DNA from 3 places in the Rahnella sp. BCC 1045 genome. Region 1 is predicted to be linked to each of the others. Evidence: predicted binding sites of a transcription regulator. Region 1 holds the regulator's gene; each other region holds the start of a gene.
What was found. Region 1 encodes PhoB, which activates phosphate uptake and scavenging genes when phosphate is short. Its sites were predicted from a motif close to CTGTCATAAAACTGNCNNAT; they were not measured.

Region 2: the regulator PhoB is predicted to act here: its motif matches at 2,371-2,390, upstream of phoA (alkaline phosphatase).
Region 3: the regulator PhoB is predicted to act here: its motif matches at 2,451-2,470, upstream of J1782_RS13305 (MIP/aquaporin family protein).

The regions. Positions count from the first base shown of each region.
Region 1 covers NZ_JAFMOZ010000143.1:35,180-39,424, forward strand. Annotated here, with positions in the region: gene J1782_RS23345 (cobalamin-independent methionine synthase II family protein) at 1-242, opposite strand, end outside; gene phoR (phosphate regulon sensor histidine kinase PhoR) at 499-1,818, opposite strand; gene phoB (phosphate response regulator transcription factor PhoB) at 1,842-2,531, opposite strand; gene sbcD (exonuclease subunit SbcD) at 2,759-3,997, shown strand; gene sbcC (exonuclease subunit SbcC) at 3,994-4,245, shown strand, end outside.
Region 2 covers NZ_JAFMOZ010000137.1:125,795-130,039, forward strand. Annotated here, with positions in the region: gene tcyN (L-cystine ABC transporter ATP-binding protein TcyN) at 1-621, shown strand, start outside; gene phoA (alkaline phosphatase) at 865-2,289, opposite strand; gene putA (trifunctional transcriptional regulator/proline dehydrogenase/L-glutamate gamma-semialdehyde dehydrogenase) at 3,199-4,245, opposite strand, start outside.
Region 3 covers NZ_JAFMOZ010000127.1:79,227-83,471, reverse strand. Annotated here, with positions in the region: gene hslU (HslU--HslV peptidase ATPase subunit) at 1-111, shown strand, start outside; gene J1782_RS13320 (1,4-dihydroxy-2-naphthoate polyprenyltransferase) at 209-1,135, shown strand; gene rraA (ribonuclease E activity regulator RraA) at 1,256-1,741, shown strand; gene zapB (septal ring assembly protein ZapB) at 1,806-2,045, opposite strand; gene J1782_RS13305 (MIP/aquaporin family protein) at 2,635-3,483, shown strand; gene glpK (glycerol kinase GlpK) at 3,529-4,245, shown strand, end outside.

The DNA of each region.
Region 1 (4,245 bases):
TCCAGGCCTTCGAAGAAGTCAAAGTGCCACCACGCACGGCGGAACTCGCCATCCGTCACAACCTGCAGACCGGCTTCACGCTGCAAATCCACCACACGGCGGATTTCAGTGTCTTCCACCGCGCGCAGCTGTACTGCATTAATCTCACCGGCCTGAAACTGTTTGCGGGCTTCTTTGATCGCGGCCGGGCGCAGGAAACTGCCAACGACGTCAGCGCGGAACGGAGGGGTAGTACGTTGCATGAAAACTCCTTAAGGCATCACGCCCCTGGCGGAATGCGAATGATTTACAAAGTAAATAATTACATTGCGTTATTTATAGACATCTGGATGTCTAAACGGCTTTAAGGCCATACTGTCATGCAGCCTCTTCACTCACAACAGAGGAATTTTCATGGGACGTGAAATAAATTCATGATCATCAGGCAGAATCACGCCATAAATAGAAATGAAAAAGCCTGCTATCGGCTGATAACAGACTTTACGTAAATTGCTGAAATTAAGGTTTTACGGTGACCGGGGAGTCTGAACCCTGAGGAACAATCAATTTTGGTGCCAGCGTGAACATAAACCGCGTGCCGACGCCGACTTCGCTGAGAACTTCGAGTTTCGAATTATGGTGGCTGAGCGCATGTTTTACGATGGCGAGCCCCAGTCCGCTGCCGCCGGTCTGGCGTGAGCGCGCCTTATCCACACGGTAAAAACGTTCGGTCAGACGCGGTAAGTGCTGCGGCGCAATGCCCGGCCCGTTGTCACTTATCTGAAACTGCGCGCCATGTTGAATTTGCTGCCAGCTGACTTCAATCCGCGTGCCCGGCGGGGTGTGATTCACGGCGTTATACACCAGATTCGACACCGCACTGCGCAGCTGATCTTCATTGCCAAAGACTTTCAGCTTTTCGTTTACGCGAAACACCACTTCATGTTTCCCGCCGCTTAACGTCTGCACTTCCCGCTCAAGCATGCTGAGCATCACCGGAATATCGACCTTCTCGTGCATATCGATATTGGCGGATGCTTCGATTTTCGACAGGGTCAGAAGCTGCTTCACCAGCCCGTCCATGCGCCTCGTCTGCTCCTGCATCGTATCCAGCGCTTTGGTGCGGAACGGCTCTTCCAGCTTGGCGTCTTCCATCATTTCCAGATACCCCTGCAACACAGTGAGCGGCGTGCGAAGTTCATGGCTGACGTTGGCAAAGAAGTTACGTCGCGCGCCTTCGAGCTGACGCATTTGCGTGACGTCACGCGCCACCATCAGAAGCTGCCCCTCGGAATACGGCATCACGCGAAACTCGACGTAATGTTCATTATTGAGTTGCAGATTCAGGGCACGGCTGAAGTCACGGGTCTGGATCCAGGTGCGGAATTCCGGATAACGCAGCAGGTTAAAAATATGCTGGCCGTTATCTTCCGGCCAGCGGAAACCAAGCAGATCCTGCGCCAGTCCGTTACACCAGAAGATATTGCCTTCTTCCGTCGCCAGAACCACCGCATCCGGCAGCGATTCGGCACCGCTGCGGAAACGTTTGATCAACTGACCTAATTCACGACGACGTCGCCGGTTGCGCATCTGCATCTGGTTCAGCCCGTAAAACAGCGGTTCCCAGCTCCAGCGCCCGTTCGGCGGGGTGATGCTGCGGTCAAGCCACAGCCAGTGAGAGAGTTTAAGCTGATTGTAATAATTCCAGCCCAGCGCCGCGACCAGCGACGCAAAGAGGAGCCAGCCGAAATGGCCGACGAAAATTCCGAGGATCAGGGCTGGCAGACAAAAGAGAAAAAATTCGCCGGCCAGACGTTTCCATGACAAACGTTCTAACACACAGGTTCTCCGCTGTGGGGGACTCAATAACGCGTTGAGAAACGATATCCGGTACCACGAACAGTCTGGATCATTCTGTCATGTCCACTGGTTTCCAGCGCTTTACGCAAACGACGAATATGCACGTCTACCGTGCGATCTTCCACATAAACGTTAGTGCCCCACACGTTATTGAGCAACTGTTCTCTGCTGTAAACGCGTTCGGAATGGGTCATAAAGAAGTGTAACAACTTAAATTCGGTCGGCCCCATATCGAGCGCCTGCTCGTTGGCCATCACCCGGTGAGACGACGGATCCAGACTGAGCCCCTGCATGTCGATCACTTCTTCGACCGCCATTGGCGAAATCCGGCGCATCACCGCTTTAATACGGGCAACCAGTTCTTTTGGTGAAAACGGTTTAGTGATGTAATCATCGGCACCGACTTCCAGGCCGCGCACCCGATCTTCTTCTTCACCGCGAGCGGTCAGCATCATCACCGGAATTTCGCGGGTCAGTGCTTCACGTTTAAGGTGCTTAATAAACTGAATACCGGAACCGCCGGGTAGCATCCAGTCGAGCAGGATCAGTTCTGGGTAAGGTTCCACTAACTGGCCAATCGCTGAATCAAAATCTTCAGCTTCTACTGCCTGATATCCATTCTGTTCCAGTACAAAACACACCATTTCACGGATTGGAGCTTCGTCTTCAACCACCAATATACGTCTAGCCATCGTAGGTCCTGCCAATAGGTTAGCGATCTTTTATTTGATTGCGGGCGCCATTATGCGTCAGTTTTGTGACAGATTTATGAATGAAAATGATGGTTCATTTAAGGCAAATATGACAGATAAATTCCCGCCATCCTGCTGAAATTGGTCTGATTTATCGGGGACAGGTTCCCCCGCCGACGTTTATACTTTGCACCATTGTCGTCATACAGGGTTCACACGGGAGTCTCATGCGCCTGATCCACACCTCCGACTGGCACCTCGGCCAGTACTTTTTTACCAAAAGCCGCGCCGCTGAACATCAGGCATTTTTGCGCTGGCTGACCGGTCAGGTGCAGCAGCATCAGGTGGACGCCGTCATTGTCGCCGGGGACATCTTTGATACCGGTTCGCCGCCCAGTTACGCCCGCGAGTTGTACAACCGCTTCGTGGTGGAATTACAACAAACCGGCTGTCAGCTGGTGGTGCTGGCCGGGAATCACGATTCCGTCGCCACCCTCAATGAATCCCGCGAACTGCTTTCGTGCCTGAATACGCGGGTGATTGCCACCGTCGGTGAAGACCTCTCTGAACAGATTTTAGTGTTAAACCAGCGTGACGGAAAACCGGGCGCGGTGCTTTGTGCTATCCCGTTTTTACGTCCGCGCGATTTGCTCGCCAGTCAGGCCGGACAATCCGGCAGCGACAAACAGCTCGCGTTGCAGGAAGCCATTGCGGCGCATTATGACGCGCTATATCAGGCCGCACTGGCGAAGCGTCAGAAACTTGGTATGCCGTTGCCCATTATCGCTACCGGCCATCTGACCACCGTCGGCGTCAGCACGTCTGACTCCGTGCGCGACATCTATATAGGCACGCTCGACGCCTTCCCGGCCCAGGCATTTCCGCCGGTAGATTACGTGGCGCTCGGGCATATTCACCGCGCCCAGTGCGTCGCAAAAACCGAACATATCCGTTACAGCGGCTCGCCGATTGCCCTGAGTTTTGACGAACTGAGCAAAGCCAAAAGTGTGTACTTACTCAATTTCGACGGCGCAACGCTTAACGCCATCGACACGCTGGAAATCCCGGTTTTCCAGCCCATGCAGATCATCAAAGGTTCGCTGGCTGAAATCGAAAAACAGCTGGCGCAGTTTGCAGGCGGCGATATGCAAAAGCCGGTCTGGCTGGATATCGAAGTCGCCACGCAGGATTATCTCAGCGATATCCAGCGGCGTATTCAGACGCTGACCGCAGATTTGCCGGTGGAAGTCGTTCTGCTGCGCCGCAGCAAAGAACAGCGCATCCACAGTATTGAGCAGCAGGAAAAGGAAACGCTGAGCGAGCTGAGCGTCAGTGACGTGTTTGAACGACGTCTGGCGCTGGAACCGGATCCTGATGAGCCGCGTCAGGCGCGGATGCGCACGCTGTTTGCGCAGGTCGTTGAACAGATCACCAGCGGTCAGAATGCGGAGGACGGCGCACAATGAAAATTCTCAGCCTGCGATTAAAAAACCTGAACTCGCTGGAAGGCGAATGGAAAATCGACTTCACCGCTGAGCCGTTTGCCAGTAACGGTTTATTTGCCATCACCGGCCCGACCGGCGCGGGGAAAACCACCCTGCTCGACGCCATTTGTCTGGCGCTTTATCACCAGACACCGCGTCTGAACGTCACGCCGAGTCAGAATGAACTGATGACCCGCCACACCGCCGAATCGCTGGCGGAAGTCGAGTTT
Region 2 (4,245 bases), on a different contig from region 1:
CTTCTGCGCAGCATTAACCTGCTGGAGGAGCCGGACGGCGGCACGATCAAAGTCGGCAATATCGAAATTGACGGCAACAAGCCGATCAGCAAACAAAAAAACAAAGTCCGCGAACTGCGTCAGCAGGTGGGCTTTGTGTTCCAGAACTTCAACCTGTTCCCGCACCGTTCTGTGCTCGAAAACATTATTGAAGGCCCGGTGATTGTGAAGGGCGAACCGAAGGCGAAAGCCATCGCGACGGCGCGTCAGCTGCTGGAAAAAGTCGGATTAAGCGGCAAGGAAAACGCTTACCCGCGTCGCCTTTCCGGCGGTCAGCAACAACGCGTAGCGATTGCCCGCGCGCTGGCGATGAGCCCGGAAGTGATCCTGTTCGACGAACCGACCTCTGCCCTCGACCCGGAACTGGTCGGCGAAGTGCTCAACACCATCCGCGCGCTGGCGCTCGAGCACCGCACCATGGTCATCGTGACCCACGAGATGAGCTTTGCGCGCGATGTTGCGGACAGAGCGATCTTTATGGATCAGGGGAAGATCGTAGAGCAGGGGCCTGCGAAGGCGCTATTCTCGAACCCGCAGCATGCGAGGACGAAACAGTTCCTTGAGAAGTTTCTGGCGCACTAGATTCAGTTTTGTGCACAAGCCGCTGCACAAGGCGGCTTTCAGTCACTGGATCGGGAAGATTTAGGTTTCTCACTTGCAGTGAGGGCTGACAGCTGACCGGGTAAATTTCGGTTTCGGCGGTAGCCGCTGAGCGATCACTGCAATTGAAAAACCGAAACTTTCTCGATCCAGTTAAAACCTGATGCCACGTTGGATGGCAATCCTACACAATGGCTTTGAGCCGCCAAAGCAGCGGCCTCCTGCTTATTTAATATTCATTGCTTCCCGCATGGTATAGAACAAATCCGTCTGGTCGGTCAGCCCGACGACGTTCGCGGCGTGTGGCCCGAACGCGGCGATCCGCAACTGAGTCCCGGTGTGACCCTGCGAGTCATCCTCGGAATTCCCGTAACTGATGGTCATCGGCGCGCCATCTTTGGTGGTCAGCGTTTGCGTGAGGCCGGGGGCTTTGGCGTCGGCTTCAATAATCTGGCTGGAATGCGCGTGATCGGCGGTCACAATCACCAGCGTATTGCCATCCTGACGGGCAAATTCAAGGGCTTTCTGCACCGCTTCATCCAGATCTACCGTCTCACCAAACTGACCGCAAGGGTTGGCAGCGTGATCTTGCTTATCAATCGACGCACCTTCGACTTGCAGGAAGAAGCCGTTTTGATTGGTTTTCAGCAGGTCGATCGCTTTTCCGGTCATCGCCGCCAGCGTCGGTATCTCTGCGGTGCGCTGCGGATTGGCTTCGCAGGTGACGGCAGGTTTATCGATATTGCCGTGATACGTGGCTTTCGGACCCTGCCAGCGTACCGGCATGTTGCCGTCGGCGAATAAGCCCAGCAGCGGTTTTTTCTGGTCGGCCTGTGTGATAGCGTTCAACTGGTCGGCGTTTTCTACCCACACATAACCCTGCGCCAGCGCCTGGTCTTTCAGGGATTTACCGCTGAATTCGCCGGCTTTCGCCAACTGACTGAAGGATTTTTTGCCGCCGCCCAGCGTGACGTCGGCGCGTGCCTGCAACAGCTGTTCAGTGATGGAACCGCGTCCGCCATTTTCCAGCGCGTTGCTGGCGCATTTTTCGGCCGTTTCTTCCGGGCCATAGCATTTACGGGACGTGACATGCGCGATTTGGGCGGCTGGCGTGGCGTCCTGCAATTCTGCCGTCGAGACGTTGCCGGTCGCTTTGCCTGCGGCTTTGGCGATCTCGAGAATGGTCTGGTGATCTTTACCGTTTACGTCCACCCCGATCGCGCCGTTATAGCTTTTTACGCCGGTCGTCCAGGCGGTGGCTGAGGCGGCGGAATCCGTCACATAGCTTGGTTTCTGTGTCTTTTTATCCAGAGAATAATGCGTGTACTGACCGGTCAGCGGCAGGGCATCGATGCCTTTGAAATAACCGCCTGCGCCTTCTGCATAATTTCGTGCGGAAGTGATTTCAGAATCGCCCATTCCGTCGCCAATCAGCAGGATTACGTTCTTCACCGTTTTATCCGAAAGCGAAGCTTTCAGCGCTGCCGTCTGGTCACCGCTCAGACGACGAGCGCCACCCGGTTCAGTCAGCACGCCTTTTGCTGCGCGGTCTGTCAGGGCGTCCGGCTCAGCGGCGAAAGCGCTGGCGGATGTGGAAACCAGCAGGGCGGCAGAGAGTGCGCGGGCAAGCAGGGAGAGGGGTTGTTGCATGGTCAAAACTCCTTTTGATAAACCGTCAGAAATAAAAAAACACAGATTGTTGTATTTTGTTACCGGTAGGTTAAGTCAGAGTTATGACGTTTTAATGACAATTCAGTCTGCTGATAGGCAGTTCGAATATGATCGAGGTGTTTCCTTGTGCAGAAGCCGCGCACATGGCGGCTTTCGGTTACAGGACCAGGAAAGTTTCGGTTTTTTTACTTGCAGTGAGGGGCTGGGACTATGACCGGGGAAGTTTCGGTTTTTCACTTGCAGTGAGGGGCTGTAACTATGACCGGGAAAGTTTCGGTTTTTCAATAACTGTGTTCACTTAACCTGCTGCGTCGAAACCGACCAAAGAGGCCCAGGAGGGGGCCTCTTTGGAATCTCCGCGTCTTGCTAACAGCGCGCTATCGCTCGCTGGCTATGTTTCAGGGGCCAGCGCTATTGCCGCGAAAACTTGCCGCTACGCGGTACCCTCACTCGGTTTCGAGCCACAGGTCTCGAAACACTTCGCTCGGCAAGCTTTCCGAAAGCGGCTGGAGGCTTTTTCAATTCAAAATCAGCATGCATCTATCTTCCGAATTACATAGCCATTGGCCGCTTTCAAAACGACGTCGAATGAACGGTGAGAAACAGCGAGAGTCTTTTTCCGAGCCGGTTCGAGCCTGAAATGAGAGCACCGCGCAGCGGCAACGTTTGCGGCAATAACGGGTGTTACTGAAACATAGCCAGCGAGCGATAGCGCTGTTAGAAAGACGCGGAGATTCCAAAGAGGCCCCGTCCTGGGCCTCTTTGGTCGGTTTCGACGCAGCAGGTTAAGTGAACACAGTTATTGAAAAACCGAAACTTCCCCGGTCAGAGTCCTGGTGCCTCACTGCAAGTGAAAAGCCGCCCAATTGCAGCGGCTTCTGCAATCTATCACCCGATTGTCATCAGACTCGCATTCCCGCCCGCTGCCGCGGTATTCACACTCAGTGAACGCTCATGCAACAGACGCTCCAGCAGGATGTTATCTTCGCCGCGCGCAAACCCTTGTACTGAAATAATCGCGCCAGGGCGCTTGGCGATAAGCTGACAAAGTTCGCGGAGCTGATCGGCGTCGCCGTGATAAATCACCGCGTCAAATACCGGTGCCTCGTTCTGCCAGTCTTTGGCGAAATCGACACGTTCCTGTACCGCTTCCGGTAACTGGCTGAACAGTTCGCGCTGTAACGGCGCATCCGGCCAGAGAATACGGCAACCGGTCGCGGTGACGGCGGCGAGCTGGGTCAGCGCATCATCCTGATTGTCTGACAACGCCAGAACGCGCTCACGCGGCAATAATGCGTAAGTGTTACGTTCCCCGGTTGGCCCCGGCAGGGTACGCAAAGTGCCGCCCTGACTGGTTTGTGCGAAGCGCTCGCACACGGCAATCAGGTCTTCGCGATGTTTCTGCTCCGTCGCCCATTGTTGCAACGCGCGGTGCGGTGCCAGTAACGCTTCGCGTACAGACGTGTCCAGCGGCAGTTCGCGATCCTGACGCAATAACGTTTGCTGCACGGCGTCCTGCGGGCGGCTGCTCAGCAGGCGGTACAGGTACAGCGGACCACCGGCTTTCGGGCCGGTTCCGGATAAGCCTTCACCGCCAAACGGCTGCACACCCACGACAGCGCCGACCATGTTGCGGTTCACGTACATGTTGCCGACGTGCGCCTGCTGCGTCACGCGGTGGATGGTTTCGTCGATGCGGGTATGGATCCCCAGCGTCAGGCCGTAACCGGCGGCATTAATCTGACCGATCAGCTTATCCAGATCCTGACGGGCATAACGCACCACATGGAGTACCGGGCCGAAGATTTCTTTCTTCATTTCATCGAAGCTTTCCAGCTCGATAAGCGTCGGTTTGATGAAGGTTCCGCGCGTCCATTCCTGCTGATCGGCGGCAAATTCCTGCGTGGCCTGATACACCGTGCGGCCTTTGGCGCG
Region 3 (4,245 bases), on a different contig from region 1:
TACGACGCCAGCGAAAGCAACGGTATCTCCATAAACATTGATGCAGATTATGTTAGAAGCCACCTTGATCAGCTGGTAGCTGATGAAGATCTGAGCCGTTTTATCTTATAATTTGCTCATACGTTCCGAAAGTGATCTTCAGGGAGGCGTTTGCCTCCCTGATTTTTTTTAGATTTCGGACTGACTGTTCACCTGAGCGAAATCACCTATGAGCACAATGACTCCCTGCACCCCGACCACGCCTGCCCGCGCATGGCTTGAAAGCCTGCGTCCTAAAACGCTGCCTCTGGCTTTTGCCTCAATTGTCATGGGTTCGGCGATTGCCAGCCTGCAAGGCGTTTTCCATCCGCTCATCGCGCTGCTGGCGTTGCTGACGGCGGGTTGTCTTCAAATCCTGTCTAATCTGGCCAATGATTATGGCGATGCCGAAAAAGGCAGTGATACGCCCGATCGCGTCGGGCCGTTGCGCGGGATGCAAAAAGGGATGATTACCGCCGCACAGATGAAGCGCGCGATTATCCTGACCATCGCCCTGACGCTCGTGTGCGGTATCGCGCTTATCGCTGTCGCCTGCCACAAACCGAGTGATGTCGTGGGCTTTGTGATCCTCGGCCTTCTCTCTATTGGCGCGGCCATCACATATACCGTCGGCACGCGCCCTTACGGTTATATGGGGCTGGGTGATATTTCCGTTTTGATTTTCTTTGGCTGGATAAGCGTCGCCGGGACATTCTATTTGCAGGCGGGATATTTTGACTGGATTGTGATGCTGCCAGCCACCGCAACGGGATTGCTCTCGACGGCGGTGCTGAATATCAACAATTTGCGCGATATCGAAACCGATCGCGCCAACGGCAAAAACACGCTGGCGGTTCGCCTCGGGCCAGTGAATGCCCGCAATTATCACACGTTTATTTTGGCCGCCGCCACACTGTGCCTGGCCATTTTTTCCGCCGTGTATTTGCGCCACTGGACCGGCTGGTTATTTATTCTGGCCGTACCGATGCTGGTGACTCACGTCATCCGCGTAAGAAAGTCCAAAACATCTTTGGAAGTGCGTCCGCTGCTCGAACATATGGTGAAAACGGCGTTACTGACTAACGTGTTGTTTGCGGTGGGTCTGTTACTCAATTGAATAAAAGTGGCCTGATGTGCGTTTATCGAGCCGCTTTTCACATTTAACAATTGATGATTTTGCCAACATCCGTCCGAAAGGGATATACTGAACACTCATGCAGCAACCAGATGAAATCCTATGAAATACGATACTTCCGAACTTTGCGACATCTACCATGAAGAAGTGAATGTCGTCGAACCCCTGTTCTCCAACTTTGGTGGCCGTACTTCATTTGGCGGGCAAATCACGACAGTGAAGTGTTTCGAAGACAATGGCTTGCTTTATGACTTGCTGGAAGAAAATGGCCGTGGTCGCGTACTGCTGGTCGATGGCGGTGGCTCCGTTCGTCGCGCATTGCTTGATGCCGGTCTGGCACGCCTGGCGTTGCAAAACGAATGGGAAGGGATTGTGATTTACGGTGCAGTTCGTCAGGTAGACGATCTGGAAGAACTGGATATCGGCATTCAGGCGATGGCAGCGATTCCGGCGGGCGCAGGCAGTGAAGGGATTGGCGAAAGCGACATTCGTGTCAATTTCGGCGGTGTCACCTTCTTCTCCGGTGACCATCTTTATGCCGACAACACCGGTATCGTGCTGTCAGAAGACCCGCTCGACATCGAATAACCTTGCGCTTTCAGCAACAAAAAAGGACGCCGTGGCGTCCTTTTTTATTTTCAGGCCGAAGTCATCAGACTTCTTCCATTTTTCCCAGCAATGCACGCAGACGGTCCTGCCACACGTGCTGTTCTTCTTTCAACTGTGCATTTTCACGCACCAGCGATTCATGATTACCACTCGCCTGCTGAACTTCCTGAGACAGGGTATTGTTTTGTTCTTTCAGTTCTTCGATTTCCATCTGCAAAAGAGTAATGGTATCGATCGCTTGCTGAACTTTAGCTTCTAATTTCTCAAATACTTCAAATGACATTTTTCGGTCCCCTTATGTTCGCAAGGCGCACATCTTATGTTCTGCCGCATCATCCGGACACGGCTCAAGAATTCCTGCACTCCGTCGATTTTGATAACGAATACAAACCAAATCCGGGTCTGAATTGCGCCAAAGTCTTGTAAAACCAGCGGGTGTCTTACCGGGTGATTGTATGTAGCCAGCTTTGCCCTGTCTAGCAAGAACCCCTTCCTGCACGCAGTCTGTTGCAATTTTACGGCGCCGGGTATCAGGAAATGCTTAAAAAGCAGCGTCACTCACCAGAAATCCCCGTTAATACCGAATAACCTTATCAGGCCTGTTGTTATGTTCGTTTCAACCGACGCGGCCCAAAAATTGTTAAATCGTGGCCTTTTTCCCGCGCGTGATGGCCTGCGAATACGCGAAATCGCTCATTTTTATGACACGACACACAAAATTTGATTTCGCTATTTCTCGTTTATGCTCGTTAACGATAAATTCACATTACGTTCTCATTTAATGATGAACGTCAAAATCCGATTACGTTCACGTACGACATAACAGAAAAACTATAACCAATCATTAACATCATCCTTAGCAGGATCAAACTATGAGCCAAACCATGAGTTCCACATTAAAAGGTCAGTGCATCGCTGAGTTTCTGGGTACCGGGCTTATCATTTTCTTCGGTGCAGGCTGTGTTGCTGCATTGAAGCTTGCCGGAGCATCCTTTGGCCAGTGGGAAATCAGTATCGTCTGGGGTTTCGGTGTGGCCATGGCCATTTACCTGACTGCGGCGATCTCAGGCGCACACCTGAACCCGGCTGTCACCGTCGCGCTATGTTTGTTTGCAAACTTTGAAGGACGCAAAGTTCTGCCTTACATCATCGCGCAGGTCGCAGGCGCCTTCTGTGCCGCCGCGCTGGTTTACGGCCTTTACTACAATCTGTTCTACGATTTCGAGCAAACTCACAACATGGTACGCGGCAGCGTAGACAGTCTGAGCCTTGCCGGTATCTTCTCGACGTATCCAAACCCGCACATCAGCGTATTGCAGGCGTTCCTGGTTGAAACCGTGATCACCGCCGTTCTGATGTCGCTGATCCTCGGCCTGACCGATGACGGCAACGGCCTGCCACGTGGCCCGCTGGCTCCGCTGCTGATCGGTATTCTGATTGCAGTTATCGGTGCATCCATGGGGCCACTGACCGGATTCGCACTGAACCCGGCGCGTGATTTCGGACCGAAACTGTTCGCTTACTTCGCAGGCTGGGGCAAAGTGGCCTTCACCGGCGCCCGAGATATCCCTTACTTCCTGGTACCGATTTTTGGCCCACTGCTGGGTGCGTGTCTGGGTGCGGTCGGCTATAAAGCATTGATTAGTCGTCACCTGCCACACCAGATTAACGAAACAGCGGCTGACAAAGCGTCACAGCCAACCAAACAGCGTAAGGCCTGATCGGCTAAACGGTTCCACAGCTTACTCATTTGCAGGATGAAAATTATGTCAGCAGATACGACTCACGAAAAAAAATACATTGTCGCACTCGATCAGGGTACGACCAGCTCACGCGCAGTAGTGCTGGATCACGATGCCAACATCATCAGCGTTTCTCAGCGTGAATTTACCCAGATCTACCCTAAATCTGGCTGGGTTGAGCACGATCCGATGGAAATCTGGTCATCGCAAAGCTCGGTACTGGTTGAAGTGCTGGCTAAAGCCGACATCAATTCCGATCAAATCGCCGGTATCGGTATCACCAACCAGCGTGAAACCACCATCGTGTGGGAAAAAGAAACCGGCAAGCCGATTTATAACGCGATTGTGTGGCAATGCCGTCGTACTGCTGATATCTGCGAAAAGCTGAAAAAAGACGGGATGGAAGAGTACATCCGTCACAACACCGGCCTGGTTGTTGACCCGTACTTCTCCGGCACCAAACTGAAATGGATCCTCGATAACGTTGAAGGCTCCCGTGAACGTGCTAAACGCGGCGAACTGCTGTTCGGGACTGTGGATACCTGGCTGGTCTGGAAAATGACTCAGGGACGCGTTCACGTGACGGATTACACCAACGCATCACGTACCATGCTGTTCAATATCCGTGATTTGAAGTGGGATGAACGCATGCTCGAAGCGCTGGATATTCCGCGTGAAATGCTGCCGGAAGTCCGTCCTTCCTCTGAAATTTACGGCCAGACCAACATTGGTGGTAAAGGC